2 linked regions of the Aromatoleum aromaticum EbN1 genome follow. Each later gene encodes a partner of the first gene's protein in a complex. Links are inferred from orthologs where the notes say so. Each region holds a gene or a part of one and is shown in the gene's direction. Other genes may lie near its edges. The genes, in order: trxA and EBN1_RS14140.

Region 1 (10,247 bases):
GTGTTCGCACCGCCTGGAGGCACCATCGGATAGACGAATTCCTCGCAGTCGATCGATGCGTGGATCAGGCACGGCCCCGGGGCGTTCAGCGCCTGGGCAAGCGCCGCGCGGGGGTTCCGGACCGTATCGAGATCGACGCCGTCGATGCCGAAGCCCTCGGCAATTTTCAGAAAATCCGGTGCGCCCTGGTACTTCGACGCGAACACCCGTTTACCGTAGAACAGGCTCTGCTGCTGATACACCAGCCCGAGCGAGTTGTTGTTCATCAGCACGATCTTCACGTTGAGCCCTTCTTCGGCGAGCGTCGCGAGTTCCTGGATGTTCATCTTGAAGCTGCCATCACCGGTGAAGCAGATGACCGTTCGCGCGGGAGCTGCCAGCGCTGCGCCGACCGCCACCGGCAAGCCGAATCCCATCGTCCCGAACCCGCCGGAGGTCAGCCACTGACGGGGCCGGCGAAACGGATAAGCCTGGGCAACCCACATCTGGTGCTGCCCGACGTCGGTGGTGACCACTGCCTCATCACTCACCGCACAGGCGACCGCCTGAACGAGACCATAGGGGCTGCGCGGATCCTCCAGCCTCGGCATGTGCAGCGGAAAACGGCTTTTGAGGCTGCCGACATGTGACAGCCAGCGCTTGCGCAGCCTGATGTTCACCCGCGGCAACAGCGCGTCGAGAACCACGCCGACATCCCCATTGATCGCGACATGCGCGTTCCTGATCTTGTGCAGTTCGGACGGATCGATGTCGATATGCACGATCTTCGCCCGCGGGCAGAATTGCGCCGCCTTGCCGATCGCCCGGTCGTCGAAGCGCGCACCGACGCAGATCAGCAGGTCCGATTCTTCGAGGATGAAATTCGTGTAGCGCGCGCCATGCATCCCCAGCATGCCGAGCGAAAGCGGGTGGTCGATCGGCATCACGCCCAGCGCCATCAACGTCATCGTGGTCGGCAAGCCGGCACGCTCGGCGAGCATGACGATTTGCTGCGCTGCGCCGGAATGAATCACGCCGCCGCCGACATACAACACCGGGCGTTCCGCAGCATTGATGAGTCGTGCCGCCTCCTCGATCGCGTCCGGATCGCTTGCGGGCGCGGCATTCGGGATGGCCGGCAGCGGAAACGCATCGAAGCTCACGACCTGGGTCTGCACATCCTTCGGGATGTCGATCAGCACCGGGCCGGGACGCCCGGACATCGCGAGGCGAAACGCGTCGGGAATCACCTCCAGCAATTCGGCTGCCGAGCGCACGAGGAAATTATGCTTCGTGACCGGCACCGTCATGCCGTAGATGTCGGCTTCCTGGAAGGCGTCGGTGCCGATCATCGAAAGCGGCACCTGCCCGGTGATCGCCACCATGGGAATCGAATCCAGATGCGCGTCGGCGATCGCCGTAACCAGGTTCGTCGCACCGGGGCCGCTCGAGGCAAAGCACACCTCCGGGCGGCCCGACACCCTGGCCATCCCCTGGGCGATGAACCCGGCTCCCTGTTCATGACGGGCGAGCACGTGGCGAATCAGCTTGCTACCCGACAGCGCATCGTAGAGCGGCAGGATAGCGCCGCCGGGAATACCGGCAACGGTGCGTATGCCCTGCCGTTCAAGCAAGCGCAGGATCAGTTCGGCGCCGGTCATCTGAATCATCATGATCTCCTTCGGTTCATATCCGGGCGGCAGGAACCGGCGGCGCAAAAAACAAACCCCCGCCGGGCCTGCGCGCCGGCGGGGGTTGGAATCGATGCTACCTGGTTGTCCCTTGCCCTTAAGACGCGCGCCTGCCTACGCTTGCTACTACGCGTACCGGCAGTACTACGGCGAGGGAGAGAACCAGATGCGTCATGGCACTACAAATATCGGGATCGGTGCTGCGGATTCTAACCACGGATCGAACAGAAAAACAAGCGCGACGCGGCAACGCGTTCGTTCAGGCCTTCCCGTCCCGCAACAGGCGCCGCAGGATCTTGCCGACATTCGTCTTCGGTAATTCGTCGCGAAACTCCACGAGGTGAGGGATCTTGTATGCAGTCAGGCTTTTGCGACAGTGCGCAATGATCATTTCGCGGGTGAGCGAGGGATCTTTGCGCACGATGAACACTTTGACGGCTTCCCCGGTGCGCTCGTCCGGCACGCCCACTGCGGCGACTTCCAGCACGCTTGGGTGGCTTGCGACGACGTCCTCGATCTCGTTCGGAAAGACGTTGAAACCCGATACCAGAATCATGTCCTTCTTGCGATCGACGATACGCACAAAGCCTTTTTCGTCGATCGTCGCGATGTCACCGGTGCGCAGGAAACCATCGGGCGTAAAGACGTGGGCCGTATCCTCCGGCCGATTCCAGTACTCGCGCATCACCTGCGGCCCCCGCACGCACAGTTCGCCGGGCTGCCCGAGCGGCATTTCGCTGCCGTCGTCGCCGCGAATGCTCACTTCCGTCGATGAAACGGGCAGGCCGATCGAATGATTGAAGGCGGGCAGATCGAGCGGGTTTATCGTCACCGCGGGCGAGGTTTCGGTCAGTCCGTAGGCCTCGATGAGCGGCTGTCCGGTGATCCGTCGCCAGCGGTCCGCCACCTGCTGCTGCACCGCCATTCCCCCGCCGAGCGCGATGTGGAGCCGGGAGAAATCGAGCTTGGCAAAATCCGGGTTGTTCAGCAACGCATTGAACAGCGTATTGACCCCGGTGATGGCGGTGAATTTGTACTTGGCGAGTTCCTTGATGAAGCCGGGAATGTCGCGAGGATTGGTGATCAGCACGTTCGTCGCGCCGAGCTTGAAGAATGTCAGGCAGTTCGCGGTCAGGGAAAAAATATGATAGAGCGGAAGCGCCGTGATGATGATTTCCTCGCCTTCATGCACGAAGGGCCGGATCCAGGCGTGTGCCTGCTGCAGGTTCGCGATGATGTTGCGATGGGTCAGCACTGCCCCTTTCGCCACGCCGGTGGTGCCACCCGTGTATTGGAGAAAGGCGATGTCGTCGTGTCCGACGCTCACCGGCTCGAGCGGGAATGCGGCGCCCTTGGACAATGCCGCCGAAAAACTCACATGACCTGGGAGATTCCATGACGGCACCAGCTTCTTGACCTGTCGGACGACCAGATTGACGATCAGGCTTTTCGGAAAGCCGAGCATTTCGCCGAGGCTCGTGACGACGATATGAGGCATCGTGAGCTTCGGCAGCACCTGTTCGAGCGTGCTAGCGAAATTCTCGACGATGACGATCGTCTCGGCGCCGGAGTCGCGGAGCTGATGCTCCAGCTCACGAGCGGTATACAGCGGATTGACGTTGACAACGACGTAGCCGGACCGGAGCACTCCGAACATGGCGATCGGGTACTGCAGCATGTTGGGCATCATCAGCGCAACGCGCGCGCCCCTCGGAAGCTTCAGCGCGCCTTGCAGGAAGCCTGCGAACCGGACGGACAAGCGGTCGAGTTCGGTATAGCTGATGCCCTTGCCCATGTTGATGTAGGCCGGCCGGTCACCAAACTGCCGCACGCTGCGGCTGAACAGATCGCCGATGGAGCTGAACTCGTCGGGATCGATTTCTGCGGGAACGCCCGGGGGATAGCTCTGCAGCCAGATCTTTTCCATCATCGACTCCTTCAGCCAGAAACCGCTGCCGGCAAGCGTGATCTGATCAAGCCATCCGGAACCCGCCCGGCGTCAGAGACGCGGCGGCGGGATCCGGTCTGTCATCGGAGCCGCGGCAATGATCGTCACGCCCTGTCACCGGACTCGCGCATCCGCCGCAACGAGAAGCTGCTGCGTTATTTTTCGTCCTCTTCGCCCGGCTCGCGCGGCCAGTTGCGAATGTAGTTTTTCAGCATCCGGTTCTCGAAGCTCTGCTCTTCAAGCACCGCCTTCGCCACGTCATGGAAGGACACCACGCCCATCAGCGTATTACCGTCCATCACTGGCAGATAACGCTGGTGGTGATCGACCATCAGGCGACGCAGCGCATCCATTTCCATGTCGGGGGACGCGATCATCGGCCCGGGAAGCATTGCCGCTTCGACGGGCATCTCGGCCCACCCCGCGCCGCCCTTGTGTACGGCCTGCAGCACCTCGCGAAAAGTCAGCATGCCGGTCATCTGGCCCTGCGAAAAAACCACGAGCGAGCCGACGTCCTGCTCCGTCATGATGGCTACCGCTTCAGCCATGCTCCTGCTGGGAGCAATCGTATAGAGCACCTTGCCCTTGATCGCAAGAATCTCGCTCACCAGCATTTGTATTCCCCCACCATTTTCATGTAATTCACCTTGGGCGATGTTAGTGGAATGTCGTGAGCACGAACAGCGTCTGCATAAATCGCCGCACTCGTCGTCGCGGCGTGCGCAGACCTCGAATGCGGCTCTCCACTGCGTTATTCGAGTTCTTTATTTGGTCAGTTCGTCGAGCTTGCCTGTTCGCTTCGCCCACTCGTCGGCATCCGGCAAGGGATCCTTGCGTTCGACAATCGGCTTCCACTGCTGCGCGAGTTCGGCATTGAGGGCGATGAAATGACGCTGCCCCTCGGGGACGTCGTCCTCGGCAAAAATGGCTTCCACCGGACACTCCGCGACACACAGGGTGCAGTCGATGCATTCCGTCGGGTCGATCGCAAGGAAATTTGCCCCTTCCCTGAAGCAGTCCACCGGACAGACGTCAACACAGTCGGTGTACTTGCAGCGGATGCAGGCTTCAGTTACAACATAAGTCATTATTTGAACTCCATCAGTTCGGTACGCGGTCAAAATGGGCAGCACTCCCAGTGCTCACAATATAGCCGAGAGAGCCCGCCTGGTGCCATTGCCGCCTCCCTCGCCTCGCCCGGTGTAGCCCCTTGGCCCGGAGAACTTCTTGACGCGCGGGCCGGCTTCGCATAACTTTTCGGAAACTCCCAGCACGAGGCGGTTCGATTCCGCCTTGTCGACCGGGTCCGTCAGGGCCCGCCCCCCTATCCGAAGCACTACCGTTACCCCTGATGCGAGGAAACATGAGCGAGCATATCCATTACGTCACCGACGGCAATTTTGAAGCCGAGGTGCTTCAGTCGCAGACCCCCGTGCTGGTCGACTACTGGGCCGAATGGTGCGGCCCGTGCAAGATGATTGCGCCGATTCTCGACGACGTCGCCAAGGAATACGCCGGCAAGCTGAAAGTCGCGAAGCTCAACATCGACGAAAACCAGGAGACGCCCGCCAAATTCGGCGTGCGGGGCATTCCGACGCTGATGCTGTTCAAGGGCGGCAACGTCGAAGCCACGAAGGTCGGCGCGCTGTCGAAGTCCCAGCTCACTGCCTTCATTGACAGCAACCTCTGAGCAGCGCTACAGTCCAATCCGTTTCCGCGGCGCCTCCCGCGCCCCGTGCCGAAATTCCCGGCGCCGCGATTGCCTCTCTCCCAGATCCCTTCACCTGCTTCATCCAATAGCGCCTTGTTGCGCCCTCTCGCCATGCAATTATCGGAGCTTAAGTCCCTCCACGTAAGCGAACTGCTGGAAATGGCCATCGCGAATGAAATCGATGGCGCCAACAGGTTGCGCAAACAGGAACTCGTGTTCGCCCTGCTCAAGAACCGGGCGAAGAAGGGCGAACCGATCTATGGCGACGGAGCACTCGAAGTCCTGCCCGACGGATTCGGATTCCTGCGTTCCCCGGACATTTCCTATCTTGCCGGCACTGACGACATCTACGTTTCCCCGTCGCAGATCCGGCGCTTCAACCTTCACACCGGCGACACGATCGAAGGCGAGATTCGCACGCCCAAAGACGGAGAGCGATATTTCGCGCTGGTCAAGCTGGACAAGATCAACAGCGAGCCTCCCGAGGCCTGCAAGCACAAGATCCTCTTCGAGAACCTCACGCCGCTGCACCCCAACGAATGCCTCAAGCTCGAACGGGACATCCGCGGAGAAGAAAACATCACGAGCCGGGTGATCGACATGATCGCGCCGATCGGCAAAGGCCAGCGCGGCCTGATCGTCTCCCCGCCGAAGAGCGGCAAGACGGTGATGTTGCAGCACATCGCCCACTCCATCGTCGCCAATCATCCCGACGTCGTCGTCATCGTACTGCTCATCGACGAGCGCCCGGAGGAAGTGACCGAGATGCAGCGATCCGTCAAAGGTGAAGTGGTCGCTTCCACCTTCGACGAACCCGCTTCTCGCCACGTCCAGGTCGCCGAGATGGTGATCGAGAAGGCCAAGCGCCTGACCGAGCACAAGAAGGACGTCGTCATTCTGCTCGACTCGCTGACGCGCCTCGCGCGCGCCTACAACACCGTGGTGCCCGCATCGGGCAAGGTGCTCACCGGCGGCGTGGACGCGAACGCGCTGCAGAAGCCCAAGCGCTTCTTCGGCGCCGCCCGGAACATCGAGGAAGGCGGGTCGCTGACGATCATCGCGACCGCGCTGATCGACACCGGCAGCCGCATGGACGACGTGATCTACGAAGAATTCAAGGGCACGGGCAACATGGAGTTGCACCTCGATCGCCGCATGGCCGAGAAGCGGGTTTATCCGGCGATCAACGTCAATCGGTCCGGCACGCGCCGGGAGGAACTCCTCCTCAAGCCCGACGTACTGCAGAAAGTGTGGATCCTGCGCAAATTACTGTATGGCATGGACGACATCGACGCGATGGAATTCCTGCTCGACAAGATCAAGGCCACCAAGAGCAACGGCGAGTTCTTCGACGCGATGCGCCGCGGCTGAAGCAGGACGTTCAAGTCATGACGCCACCCGAGGGTGGCGTTTTTATTGCAGCGTTCCGGAGGAGGCACTACAACGGGACTCTACAGCCGGCCGTCTCCCCGAAGCAGCTTATTTATACTCGAAGAAACCTTTGCCTGACTTGCGGCCGAGATAGCCCGCCTCGACCATCTCCACGAGAAGCGGCGCGGGGCGATACTTCGGATCCTTGAAACCTTCGAAGAGCACCTGCATCACCGCGAGTTCCACGTCGAGACCGATCATGTCGCCCAGCGCGAGCGGGCCGATGGGATGGTTGCAGCCCAGCTTCATCGCCTCGTCGATCTCGGCCGCGCTCGCAAGGCCTTCCCCGAGGGCAAAAATCGCCTCGTTGATCATCGGGCACAGCAGCCGGTTGACCACGAAACCCGGACTGTTGCGCACTTGCACCGACGTCTTGCCGACTGCCCCGGCAAGCGTCTCGACCATCGTGTAAGTGGCGTCGGACGTCTGCAAGCCGCGAATGAGCTCCACCAGCGCCATCACCGGAACGGGATTGAAGAAATGCATGCCGATAACTCGGTCGGCGCGTCGCGTGGAAGCGGCGAGCTTCGTGATCGAGATCGATGACGTATTGCTCGCGATGATCGCTTCGGGTTTTGCAAGGGCGTCCAGTTGCTCGAAGATTTTCAGCTTCAGTGCGAGGTTTTCCGTTGCCGCCTCGATGATGAGGTCGCAGTCGCTCATCGCGCCGAGCTCCGTCGATCCGCTCACCCGCGCAAGCGCCTCAGCCTTCTGCGCTTCCGTCATCTTGTCTTTCTTGACGAGCCGATCGAGACTGCCGCTGAGGGTCGCCAGACCGCGCTGCAACGCGGCGTCCGCAACGTCGCTCATCACGACGTCGAACCCTGCCACCGCGAATGCCTGGGTTATGCCGTTTCCCATCGTTCCGGCACCGACGATCCCGATTTTTTTCATATTCATTGTATGTCCCGCTCCTGTCGTTTAACGAACACATCGGCATTGCCATCGAGAATCCCGTACCGAAGCGCATGGGGAAAACTCTAGTGCAATTTACCTTGATGATGCCAGCGCCGCGAGCGCCCGCCATCGGAGCTATCCGCCGGTCACGGCGGCCCGTACCCGATCCTGATGATCGCGTTCCGATGACACTCGCTTGACGGGCGAAAAAAAGGGAGCCCGAAGGCTCCCTTTTCTGTTGGCGGAGTGGACGGGACTCGAACCCGCGACCCCCGGCGTGACAGGCCGGTATTCTAACCAACTGAACTACCACTCCGCGCTGACCTGCTACCGGCAGTTTTCTGCCGGTTTGCGCGCCGCCTCACGGCGACCCGCCTTGTTCTGGCGTCCCCACGGGGATTCGAACCCCGGTTACCGCCGTGAAAGGGCGATGTCCTAGGCCTCTAGACGATGGGGACATCGTCGCTTTCTTCGGTTGGTGGAGGTAAGCGGGATCGAACCGCTGACCTCTTGCATGCCATGCAAGCGCTCTCCCAGCTGAGCTATACCCCCACGAAAGAGCAGAGAACTATAGCGCTTGAATGATCGCACTGCAAGCACAGCTTGTTCGCCGATCCGACTCGATATGCACCAGCGAAAACACACCAAACTGCTGCCATAAAACTGGCGGAGTGGACGGGACTCGAACCCGCGACCCCCGGCGTGACAGGCCGGTATTCTAACCAACTGAACTACCACTCCGCGCTGACCTGCTACCGGCAGTTTTCTGCCGGTTTGCGCGCCGCCTCACGGCGACCCGCCTTGTTCTGGCGTCCCCACGGGGATTCGAACCCCGGTTACCGCCGTGAAAGGGCGATGTCCTAGGCCTCTAGACGATGGGGACATCGTCGCTTTCTTCGGTTGGTGGAGGTAAGCGGGATCGAACCGCTGACCTCTTGCATGCCATGCAAGCGCTCTCCCAGCTGAGCTATACCCCCTGGCCCGAAAGAGCGCGCATTATAGGGCTACCCAATAACACTGTAAACCCCGAATTGCGATTATCTTTGCATCTCACAGAACCTTGCCGGGATTCATCAAACCGCGCGGATCGATGCATTCCTTTATCGCCCGCATCAACTCCAGTTCGACTTCCGATTTGTAGCGCCGGACCTCGACGCGCTTGAGCTGGCCGAGGCCGTGCTCCGCGGATATCGAGCCCCCGAGCTGGTCGACGACATCGTGAACGAGGCGATTGACTTCCTCTGTTCTCGCGATGAAATGGGTGTTTTCCTGCGCGTTCGGTTTCGACAGGTTGTAGTGGAGGTTCCCGTCGCCGATATGGCCGAACGCAACGATGCGCGCATCGGGCCATACGGTCAGAAGGGCAGCGTCTGCCCGCTCGAGGAATTCCGGAATCCTGCTTAGCGGAACCGAAATATCGTGCTTGATGCTGACGCCTTCCAGCCGCTGCGCCTCGGAGACGTTTTCGCGCAACGCCCAGAGGGTTTCGGCCTGCGCCAGGCTCGAAGCGACCGCAGCATCGAGCACGAGCCCCTCGTCCATTGCTTCGGCCAGCGCCTGCTCGAGCATTTCCCCTAGCGGCGCATCGGCGGAAGCGTCCATCAACTCCACGAGCACCGCCCATGCGCCCGGGTCGGCGAGCGGCGATCGGGCACCGGGGAGATGCTTCAATACCAGATCGAGCGCCGGGCGCCCGACGATTTCGAACGCCGTCACCCGATCGCCTCCTGCATTCCTCAGCCGGGCGAGAAGCGTCACAGCTGCCGCGGGGTCGGCTATCGCAACCCAGGCCGTGGCGCGGCTGCGCATGCGGGGAAAGAGCTTCAGTGCCGCCGCGGTGACGATACCGAGCGTGCCTTCCGCGCCGATGAAAAGCTGCTTCAGATCATAGCCGGTGTTGTCCTTGCGCAATGCCCTCAACCCGTCCCATACGCGGCCGTCAGGCAGGACGACCTCGACGCCGAGCACCAGTTCTCGCATGTTGCCGTAACGCAGAACATGAACTCCGCCTGCGTTCGTGGATAAATTCCCGCCGATCTCGCAACTCCCCTCCGAAGCGAGCGACAGCGGGAAAAGCCGATCGACCGATGCCGCCTCCTGCTGGACGGCCGCAAGGGTGCAGCCGGCCTCGGCGATCAAAGCATTGTTGGCGGGATCGACCGCGCGAATGCGACTCATGCGTGACAGATTGATCACCACCGTCTGTCCGTCCGGCAATGGGGTCGCGCCGCCGCACAGGCCGGTATTTCCTCCCTGCGGGACCATCGCCACGTCCGCCGCTGCACAGGCCCGCACGACTGCCGCAACTTCGGCCGTTCCGGCGGGCTTGACGACCGCCAGCGCGGTTCCCGTATAGCGTCCGCGCCAGTCGGTCAGGTGGGGCGCCATCGACTCGGGGTCGGTGAGCACATGCGGCGCCCCGACGGCGGCCGCAAGCGCGCTTAGCAACTCGTTCATATCGGGCAACTCCGGTTCAACCATGCCCCAGGCAGTATCGCAACGTGGGCAGCATCCGTTCGACGGCCGCCTCTCCTTCGGCAATGGCCTCCGCGGCCCGATGAAAATCCATCGGCCCCAAGTGGCCCAGGCG
Region 2 (10,259 bases), 170 kb from region 1 along the record:
GTCGCGAGCACGATCGAGATGCTCGACACATCGCGCGCGGTCGAAGTCGCGGTGATCGACGAGATCCAGATGCTCGAGGACCTCGAGCGCGGCTCCGCCTGGACCGCTGCCGTGTGCGGGGCGGCGGCGAAGACCGTGTATCTGCTCGGCGCGCTGTCGGCGCGTCCGGCGGTCGAGGCGCTCGCGGAGCGCCTGGGCTGCGAGCTCGAAGTGACCACGCTCGCGCGCAAGTCGCCGCTCGAGATGGCGCCACGCGCCGTGGGCAGCATCGGCCAGCTGCGCCGCGGCGACGCCGTCATCGCGTTCTCGCGCCGTGACGTGCTCAACTGGGCGACGAACATCGCCGCGGCCGGGTTTCGCGTCGCGACGATCTACGGCAACCTCTCGCCCGAGGTCCGTCGCGCGCAGGCGCAGCGCTTTCGCGACGGCGAGGCCGACATCGTCGTCGCGACCGACGCGATCGGCATGGGACTCAATCTTCCGGTCGCGCGGGTCGTGTTCTCCACCGCGAAGAAGTTCGACGGCATCTCCGAGGACATCCTGGCGCCGTGGCTCACGCACCAGATCGCCGGCCGGGCGGGGCGTTTCGGCCTGCATGAGGCGGGGCTCGTGGCCGGATTTGACGACCATACGCACCGCATCATCTCGCGCCTGATGCGAACGCCGGCCGACCCGTTGTCGAACCGCGGCTTCTACGTCACTCCATCGCTACGGCATGTGAAGAGCATCGCCGCGGCAACCGGGGAGCACACGCTGGCGCGGCTGCTCGAACTGTTCTCGCGCAACATCGACCTCACCGACGACTTCTTTCTCCCCGGCGACCTCAGCGAGCAGACCGAGCGCGCGCAATGGCTCGACTCCCTGCCGCTGTCGCTCGAGCACCGCTTCACGCTGTCGCTCGTGCCGGTGTCGACGCGGGTCGAAACGCTCAATCAGGCGTGGCAGGGATGGGCGCGGGCGCTGGCGAAGGAGCGTAGTTCGCATCTGTCGATCGAACCGGTCGGCGACATGCGCTACGCGCTGCAGGCGGCCGAGGACGCGTGCAAGAAGTACTCGGCGTATGCGTGGCTCGGCTACCGCCTGCCCGATTACTACCCCGATGCCGAAGCGGCGGTGGCGCTCGCGCGCAGCATGTCGGAGACGGTGGACGAGATGCTCGCCCGCCAGCACGGCCGGCGGCGCGACGAGAAACGCACTCCGACTCCCGCCCGGCGCGTTCGCCGCGGCCTCGCATCGCGAGGCGATCGACGAGAGGGGCGCACGCGCACCGGAGGATGAGCGGTATCCGGCCACGCGGTCGGATGCGCCCGTCCGCATTCAGTCTGCAGTGAATGCCGGGGTGCCCGCTACCCTGCATTTCCGCTGTGACGGCAAAAAAGTTGTATCTGCAACTGCTTGATTCCCACCAAACCAACTGCTATTGTTCCGCCCGTTTTGGGCCGTCCCATCCGGGCTGCTTCCAGCGAGGCCTCCCGATGGAGGTCGTGCGGCGCGCTGCGAGCGCACGCGGCGGAGCATGAAATCAAAACGGCACGCGATCAGGAATTCAACGGAGACAAGTTCATGCTGCAGAAATCGTCGCCCGGCGGGGCGCCCGTCGACATCGGCCGGATCCTCGATCACGGCCCCTTCACGTCGATGCAGATGCTCGCGGTCATGCTCGCTGCGTTCGCGATCGTCATGGACGGATTCGACGGACAGCTGATCGGGTTTGCAATCCCGGCGCTGATCAAGGAGTGGGGCATCACCCGCGCGGCGTTTGCGCCGGCGGTGGCGGCGGGGCTCGTCGGCATGGCGGTCGGCAGCGCCTGCGCCGGAATCGTCGCCGACCGGATCGGCCGGCGGCTGGTCGTCGCCGCGAGCGTGTTCCTGTTCGGCATCGCGACCTGTGCGATCGGTTTCGCGCCCGACGTGGTCACGATCTCGTTGCTGCGATTCATCGCGGGCCTGGGGATCGGCGGTGCATTGCCGAGCGCCTCGACGATGACGGCCGAGTTCACGCCCGCGCGTCATCGGACTCTCGCAGTCACCTCGACGATCGTGTGCTACCCGCTCGGCGGCATGCTCGCGGGCCTGTTCGCGAGCGCAATCCTTCCGGTGTTCGGCTGGCGCGGGCTGTTCTGGATCGGCGGCGCATTGCCGATCGCGTATAGTTTCGTGCTGCTCGCAACGCTTCCCGAGTCGCCCCGTTATCTCGCCCGCAAGCCGAATCACTGGCCCGCGCTGAAGAAACTGCTCGCCCGCATGGCCCGTCCGACCAGCCCCGACACGACTTTCGTCGATGCGGCAGAGCGGGCGGCTGAACAGCGCGCCGGATTCGCTTCGCTGTTCGCCGGGGGACTGGCACGCGACACGCTCGCGATCTGGTGCGGATTCTTCATGGTCATGCTGGCGACCTATACCGCGTTCAGCTGGCTGCCCGCGATGCTTGCGTCCGAAGGGCTTCCCGCGGCGTTGGCCAGTTCCGGTCTGACTGCCTACAACCTTGGCGGCGTCGTCGGCTCGCTGGGCTGCGCGGTCGCGATCACGCGCTTCGGCTCGCGCTGGCCGCTGATCCTGTGCTCCATCGGCGCCGCCGCGAGCGCGTTCCTGCTCAAGTACGTCGATATCGCCGAGAACGGAACCTGGCTGATGATCGGCCTCGGGGTGCACGGCATGTTCGTCATCGCCGTGCAGGCAACGATGTATGCGCTGTGCGCGTATGTTTACCCGACGATCGTGCGCGCCACCGGCACTGCGTCGGCGCTGTCCTTCGGCCGGCTTGGTGCGATCCTGAGCTCGTTCGCGGGGGCCGCGGTCATCACCTCCGGCGGCGCGTCGTCCTACCTGTCGATGCTCGGCTTCACGATGGTCTTGACGCTGGTCGCGCTGGCGCTCGTCAAACGCCATATCCCGAGCGTGAACGCACAGCCGCCTGTCGCCGCGCCTGCCGCGCCTGCCGCGGCGACGGCAAAAGGCTACGCCTGATCGTATAAGGCCGGGCCCGGACTTCGCCTTCCGGCGGGGCCGGGTCTTCCTGCTGTTGCGGAAGCTGCCGGTCACAGGCAGGGCGTTTCCTCGCCGCCTTCACCCTTTGTCCCGGATGTAATACACGCCCGGCCTGGTGCCGAGTGCCTCGTGTATCCGACGATTGCCTCTCGGCGAGCAGCCCGCTCACGTTGCTGTTGGGGCCGTCGACGTCGCCGAAGCTCCGCGCGCCCGACATGCAAACTTCGCCTCGTGAACGATAGCGCGCGCCTCGTGCGGACAGGCCATCACCACGGCAGATACCCGGCCCCGGCTCGCATGACGTTCTGAATGGTAGTACCTGAAGGGTTGCCGTCAATCGCGTTTGACAACTTTCAATGAGTGAACCATCATTCGCACCCATTGGCCGACAGGCCATCGTCGGTGCGAACCTTTCGCGGATGTGGGGCGGGGAGCGGCCGATCCGCAGTTCTTTTGCTGCTGTTTCCCTGGTCGTTCCGCTGCACCCGGTTCGGACGGTCGGCCACGGCCGAAGCCGGTTATCCCACCTGTAGAAAGGAAAAACGATGAAGACTCGCAACGTGCTCACACCGCTTTTCGCATCCGTCCTGATGACGTTCGGCGCCGCCCACGCGCAAGGGGACAACGTCGTCACGCTGCGCCTGCACCACTTTCTGCCGCCGTCGTCGAATGCCCAGGTGAAACTCATCGAGCCGTGGTGTGCAAAGATCGGCGCGGAATCCGCAGGCCGGCTGAAATGCCAGATCTATCCGGCCATGCAGATGGGGGGAACGCCAGCGCAACTGTTCGATCAGGCCAAGGATGGCGTCGCCGACATCGTCTGGGCGGTTCCCGGGTACCAGGCGGGGCGCTTCCTCGTGTCCGAGGTGTTCGAACTGCCGTTCATGGGTATTTCGGGTGAAAAGTCGAGCCGGGCGTTGTGGGCCTATGCGACGAAAAACGCGACGGACGAATATCGTGGCATACGGCCGCTGATGTTCCATGTCATTGCCGGAATGGCGCTGCACACGACGAAGAAGCAGATCAGGACGATGGAGGATTTCAATGGCATGAAACTGCGTGCCCCGACCCGTCTCGCCACCCGGATGGTGACCGCATTCGGCGGGACGCCGGTGCCGATGCCGATGCCCCAGGTCTCGGAGAGCCTGGCCAAAGGTGTCATCGATGGTGCCATGATGCCGTGGGAAGTGGTGCCGGCGATCAAGGCGCAGGAGATCGTGAAGTATCACAGCGAGACCGACCCGACGATGCCGCTGTTGTCGACGACGACCTTCGTGCTGGCGATGAATCCGGCGAAATACGACAGCCTGCCGACGGAACTGAAGAAAGTCATCGACGCCAACAGCGGGGCCGACATGTCCGCGTGGGCGGGCAAGGTTTTTGACGAGGCGACGCTGACCGGGCGCCAGTCGGGCGTGGATCACAAGAACACGTTCTACATGGTGCCTGCGGACGAAGTGAAGAAGTGGCAGAAGGCGTCGGACGGGGTCGCGATGGAGTGGGTCAGCGAAGTCACGGCGAAAGGCCACGATGGGCAGAGGCTCCTTGCGGAAGCCAGGGCGCTTCTCGACAACTGAGGAGCCTGCCGTGCGTGCGCAAGCGCGGCAGTAAGCAGTCGCCGACGCAGCCGAAACGAAGGCCGTTGATCCGGACGGGCAGGGAGCCAGCTCCTTGCCCTTTTCATGCTGATCCGTTCCCGAATTGACGGCTCGCCATTCGCTGCTCTACAATGTTTCGAAACTAGTGGAAATGTAGAACCATGGACCAGAAATCAGCGCTTGCAGTGTTCGAGAGTCTCTCGTCCGGAGTGCGGCTGGATGTGTTTCGACTGCTCGTCAAGGCGGAGCCGACAGGTGTTGTCGCCGGCGAGATCGCGTCGGCACTGGACGTCGCCCCGAGCAGCCTGTCTTTCCACCTGCGCACGCTCACCCAGGCAGGCCTGCTCACCGTGGAACAGGAGGGGCGTTTTCTGCGCTACCGGGCGAATCTTTCGCTGATGGCCGAAGTCATCGGTTTCCTCACCGAAAACTGCTGCGCCGGCGTCCCCGAGCGCTGTGCGGCGGTATGTGATGTCGAGGCGCAGCTTGCGGACTGCTCCGGCAGCCGGGGCACCGGTACGGAGCCCCGGGCATGAAAGTGCTGTTCCTGTGCACCGGCAACTCGTGCCGCTCGATTCTCGCGGAAGCCACGTTCAACGCGCTCGCCCCGCACGGGCTGGAAGCGATCAGCGCGGGTAGCCGCCCTGCCGGGTATGTCCACCCGCGCGCGCTCGCGCTGCTGGCGCGCGAAGGGATCTCGACCGAAGGGCTGTCGAGCAAGTCGTGGGACGGCCTTCCGGTTACGCCCGACATCGTCATTACCGTGTGTGGCAGCGCAGCCAGTGAAACGTGTCCCGCCTATCTCGGACCGGTCGTGCGTGCGCACTGGGGCGTCGAGGATCCCGCCCAGGCGAGCGGCAGCGATGCCCGGATCGACGCCGCCTTCGAACATGCCTACCGCACGCTGCGTGCCCGCATCGAAGCGTTTTTCGCGCTTCCCGAAAACCTTGCCCGACGCGATCCGCCCGCCTTCCGCGCGGGGCTCGAGCGCATCGGGCACATCGCTGCCTGACCCCGTTCAACTTTCAAGGAATTCGTCATGACCACGATCCAGATCTTCGATCCCGCGCTGTGCTGCAGTTCCGGTGTGTGCGGCACCGATGTCGACCAGCAGCTCGTGAACTTCGCCACCGACGTCGAGTGGGCGAAGCAGGAGGGCATCGCGATCGAGCGCTACAACCTCGCCCAGCAGCCGCTCGCGTTCGCCGGGAACGCGGTGGTGAAAGGCTTCCTTGAGCGTTCGGGCGCCGACGCGCTGCCGCTGGTGCTCGTCGACGGCGAGATGGCGCTCGCAGGGCGCTACCCGACTCGCAGCGAGTTGGCGCGCTGGGCGGGAGTGGCGAAGCTCACGCCGTTGCCGGCGAGCGAGTGCTGCAGCGGCGGCCGCTGCTGCTGAGCGCGGGAATCGCGATGCGTTTCCTCGACCAGCCTCCGCGTTACCTGTTTTTCACCGGCAAGGGCGGCGTCGGCAAGACTTCGCTCGCGTGTGCGACCGCGATCCACCTTGCGGCGACCGGACGCAGCGTGCTGCTCGTCAGCACCGACCCCGCGTCGAACGTTGCGCAGGTATTCGAACAGGAAATCGGCAACCGCATAACGCCGCTGACGGCGGTGCCCGGCCTGTCGGCGCTCGAGATCGACCCGCAGGCCGCTGCGCAGGCTTATCGGGAGCGCATCGTCGGTCCGGTGCGCGACGTGCTGCCCGAGGCCGTCGTGCGCGGTATCGAGGAACAGTTGTCCGGCGCGTGCACGACCGAGATCGCGGCGTTCGACGAGTTCACCGGCCTGCTCACGGATGCGGCCTTGACGGCCGGATTCGACCACGTCGTGTTCGACACCGCACCGACCGGCCACACGATCCGCCTGTTGCAATTGCCAGGCGCATGGTCGGGTTTCCTGCAGAACAATACCGACGGAGCGTCCTGCCTCGGCCCGTTGGCCGGGCTCGACAAGCAGCGCGAGCAGTACGGCGCGGCGGTCAGCGCGCTCGCCGACCCGGCGCGCACGCGGCTGGTGCTCGTCGCGCGCGCCCAGGCTTCGACGCTGCGCGAAGTCGCCCGCACGCATGTCGAGCTCGCGGCGATCGGTCTCGCACGGCAGTTCCTCGTCATCAACGGGGTATTGCCCGCCGCGGAAGCGGCTGCGGACGACGCGTTGGCGGCGGCGGTGCTGCGGCGCGAAGCGGCGGCGCTCGACGAGCTGCCTGCCGGGTTGCGCGATCTGCCGACCGACCGCGTGCCGCTGATGCCGTTCAACCTGGTCGGCCTGCCGGCGCTGCGGGCCTTGCTCGGCAGCACCGAGGCGGCAGCGCAGGCCTCGGCCCCCGCCGCTGCGCCGGACGATCGCCCCGCCTTGCCGGACTTGGCGAGCCTCGTCGATGAACTGGCCACCGATCGTCATGGGCTGGTGATGCTGATGGGCAAGGGCGGTGTCGGCAAGACGACGCTGGCGGCGGCGATCGCCGTGGAGCTTGCGCAGCGCGGCTTCCCGGTGCATCTGACGACGTCGGACCCGGCAGCGCACCTCGCGGACACGCTCGACGGCTCGCTGGCGAACCTCACCGTCAGCCGCATCGATCCGCAGGCGGAGACGGAACGCTACCGTCGCGATGTGCTCGATACCCGCGGCGCGAGCCTCGACGCCCAAGGCAGGGCGCTGCTCGAAGAAGAGTTGCGTTCGCCCTGCACCGAAGAGATCGCGGTGTTCCAGGCGTTTTCGCGCGTCATCGGCGAGGCCGGGCGCAAGTTCGTGATCATGGACACGGCGCCGACCGGCCACACGCTGCTGCTGCTCGACGCGGCCGGGGCGTATCACCGCGAAGTGGCGCGCCACATGGACAAGAGCGGCGTTGCGCAATTCACGACGCCGATGATGCAACTGCAGGACCCCGCGCAGACGAAAGTGCTGGTCGTGACCCTCGCCGAGACGACCCCGGTGCTCGAGGCCGCGAGCCTGCAGGCCGATCTGCGCCGCGCCGGTATCGAGCCGTGGGCGTGGATCATCAACAACAGTCTGGCCGCGACGACGACCGCGGCACCGATGCTGCGCCGGCGCGCCGGGCAGGAATGGGCGCAGATCGAGGCGGTGCGCGAGCATCACGCGAAGCGGCTCGCGCTCGTTGCGATGCAAGCCGACGAGCCGACCGGAATCGGGCGGCTGCGGGCGCTGGCGGGAAATCATGCGAATTGAAGGGAGGCAGCGCTTGTCATGTCCGCGCAAGGTGAAGTGATGGCGCAAAACGAGGCATGCGTTCCGCTCGGACGATTCGAGCGTTACCTCAGCGTCTGGGTGTTCCTGTGCATCGTCGCAGGCACGGTGCTGGGGCAGGTCCTGCCGGCGGCGGCCCAAGCGGTGGGACGGCTCGAAATGGCGCACGTCAATATCCCGGTCGGGGTGCTGATCTGGGTGATGATCGTGCCGATGCTGATGAAGATCGACTTCGCCTCACTGCACGAAGTGCGCGCACAGGGGCGCAGCATCGGCGTGACGCTGTTCGTCAACTGGGCGGTCAAGCCGTTCACGATGGCGCTGCTCGGCTGGATCTTCATCCGCCATGTGTTCGCGCCGTGGCTGCCGGCCGAACAGCTGGACAGCTACGTCGCCGGGCTGATCCTGCTCGGCGCGGCGCCCTGCACGGCGATGGTTTTCGTCTGGAGCAACCTGTGCCGGGGCGATGCGAACTTCACGATCAGCCAGGTCGCGCTCAACGACCTGGTGATGGTGTTCGCCTTTGCGCCGATCGTCGCGCTGCTGCTGGGCGTGTCATCGATTCCGGTGCCGTGGGAGACGCTGTTCCTGTCGGTCGTGATGTATATCGTCATCCCTCTGGCGATCGCGCAGTTCGTGCGTCGGCGGCTTCTCGCCCGCGGTGAGCCGGCTTTCCGTCACGCGATGGAGCGCATCGGCCCGGTTTCGATCGTTGCACTGCTGGCGACGCTGGTGTTGCTGTTCTCGTTCCAGGGACAGGCGATCATCGAGCAGCCGCTCGTCATCGCGATGCTGGCGGTGCCGATCCTGCTGCAGGCAATATTCATCGCCGCGCTCGGCTACTGGCTGAACCGCAGGCTGGGAGTCGCGCACAGGGTGGCAGGTCCTTCGACGATGATCGGCGCGTCGAACTTTTTCGAACTGGCGGTCGCGGTCGCGATCGTCCTCTACGGCTTCGATTCGGGCGCAGCGCTGGCGACCGTTGTCGGCGTGCTGATCGAGGTGCCGGTCATGCTGTGGCTGGTGCGCATGGTCAATGCGAGCAAGGGCTGGTACGAAGCGGGCGCCGGGGCCGCCAGCCTCGCCGTCGTGGTGCCTCGTCGCCCATCGCGTTGAATCGCGCTGGATTCGCGCCACTCCCCAGGATGCCGATTGTCGCCGGGGTGGTGGGGCCGCATAGTTTCGCCGCTGCACGAATCTTCGTTGCGCCGCCCGCGACCGCTCGGGTTCGATGCATGATGCGGTTTTTCCGAGGCAATCCATGAGAGCGATCCTGCTGGCTGCGCTGACCGCGGCTGTTTTGCTGACCGGCGGCTGCGCTGTCTTCGCTGTTGCCGACGCAGCGGTGTCGGTCGTCGCGACGACGGTGAAAGTCGGCGCCAAGGTCGTCGGCGCTGGCGTCGAAGCAGTGCTGCCCGATGGCGACGACGAGGACGATGACGATTGAAGGGCCGGCGCCGGGCGTCCTGACGCGGGCCCCGGAGTCTGGGCAGGAACGTCGTGCACTCCCTTGCGCGGCGTCGGGAAAACAGATTGCTTAGGCCCCGCCCCGGTGCTACTTTCGGGAAAGCAAAAGCCGGATCGGCGAACGGAAGCGCCCGCAGCCGGACCGCTCGGCGCCAGGCAGTCGAAAGCCCGTTGGCGATGCTCGTAGTCCCGAAAACGTGTCCCAGCCCGGAGGAAATCCTCGATGTGGAAATCGCTTCACATTGACCCCGCCAAGTGTACCGGCTGCCTGCAGTGCGAAATGGCATGCTCTTACGAACACACCGGCGTCATCAATCCCAGCAAGTCGCGCATCAAGGTCTTCAGCTTCGAACACGAAGGGCGCAAAGTGCCCTACACCTGTACGCAGTGCACCGAAGCGTGGTGCCTGCACTCCTGTCCGGTCGATGCGATCCGGCTCGACCTGACGACCGGTGCGAAGATGGTGTTCGAAGACACCTGCGTCGGCTGCAAGGTCTGCACGATCGCCTGTCCGTTCGGCACGATCAACTACAACCAGGACACCGGCAAGGTGCAGAAATGCGACCTGTGCGAGGGGGATCCGGCGTGCGCGAAAGCCTGTCCGACCGCGGCGATCACCTACATCGATGCCGACTGGACGGGCCTCGCGCGGATGCAGGCCTGGGCGGCGAAAGCCAACACGCCGGCCTCGGCGGCTTGAGAGGAGCGGACATCATGGGATGGAATCGCAAGGTCCTGCGGGTGAACCTCGCCGAAGGCACGTGCACGCCTGAGCCGCTGAACATGCAGTGGGCCGACGAATACCTCGGGTCGCGCGGTCTGGCAACGAAATACCTCGTCTCCGAAACCGATCCGAAAGTCGATCCGTTGTCGCCCGACAACAAGATGATCATGGCGACCGGCCCCTTGACCGGCACGATGGCCTCGACCGGCGGGCGCTACACGGTAGTCACGAAAGGACCGCTGACCGGCGCGATCGCCTGTTCGAACTCGGGCGGT

The links.
Region 2: the proteins of trxA (region 1) and EBN1_RS14140 are in contact, whole or in part, in an NMR structure (PDB 2IPA), measured with the Bacillus subtilis proteins. The link is inferred for Aromatoleum aromaticum EbN1 from one-to-one orthologs.

The regions. Positions count from the first base shown.
Region 1 is NC_006513.1:2,801,514-2,811,760, reverse strand. Bases 3,743-6,644 are described here. They hold trxA (thioredoxin TrxA), read left to right. Parts: upstream 3,743-4,981; coding sequence 4,982-5,308; downstream 5,309-6,644. Other genes in these bases: rho (transcription termination factor Rho), read left to right, coding at 5,441-6,644; fdxA (ferredoxin FdxA), read right to left, coding at 4,383-4,706; EBN1_RS13380 (CBS domain-containing protein), read right to left, coding at 3,774-4,232. In the rest of the region: ilvB (acetolactate synthase large subunit), read right to left, coding at 1-1,649; EBN1_RS13385 (long-chain-fatty-acid--CoA ligase), read right to left, coding at 1,930-3,597; more of rho, read left to right, coding at 6,645-6,700; EBN1_RS13360 (3-hydroxybutyryl-CoA dehydrogenase), read right to left, coding at 6,809-7,660; EBN1_RS13325 (FAD-binding oxidoreductase), read right to left, coding at 8,708-10,114; patatin-like phospholipase RssA, read right to left, coding at 10,131-10,247. UniProt on the Bacillus subtilis protein: Participates in various redox reactions through the reversible oxidation of its active center dithiol to a disulfide and catalyzes dithiol-disulfide exchange reactions.
Region 2 is NC_006513.1:2,966,585-2,976,843, forward strand. What follows is about bases 3,945-6,858. They hold EBN1_RS14140 (arsenate reductase ArsC), read left to right. Parts: upstream 3,945-5,118; coding sequence 5,119-5,598; downstream 5,599-6,858. Other genes in these bases: EBN1_RS14130 (TRAP transporter substrate-binding protein), read left to right, coding at 3,945-4,565; EBN1_RS14135 (ArsR/SmtB family transcription factor), read left to right, coding at 4,748-5,122; arsD (arsenite efflux transporter metallochaperone ArsD), read left to right, coding at 5,626-5,982; arsA (arsenical pump-driving ATPase), read left to right, coding at 5,955-6,858. Also shown: EBN1_RS14120 (helicase-related protein), read left to right, coding at 1-1,278; EBN1_RS14125 (MFS transporter), read left to right, coding at 1,564-2,967; more of EBN1_RS14130, read left to right, coding at 3,534-3,944; more of arsA, read left to right, coding at 6,859-7,775; arsB (ACR3 family arsenite efflux transporter), read left to right, coding at 7,794-8,909; EBN1_RS14160 (NF038104 family lipoprotein), read left to right, coding at 9,055-9,240; EBN1_RS14165 (4Fe-4S dicluster domain-containing protein), read left to right, coding at 9,484-9,960; EBN1_RS14170 (aldehyde ferredoxin oxidoreductase family protein), read left to right, coding at 9,975-10,259. UniProt on the Bacillus subtilis protein: Catalyzes the reduction of arsenate [As(V)] to arsenite [As(III)]. In vitro, can dephosphorylate para-nitrophenyl phosphate (pNPP).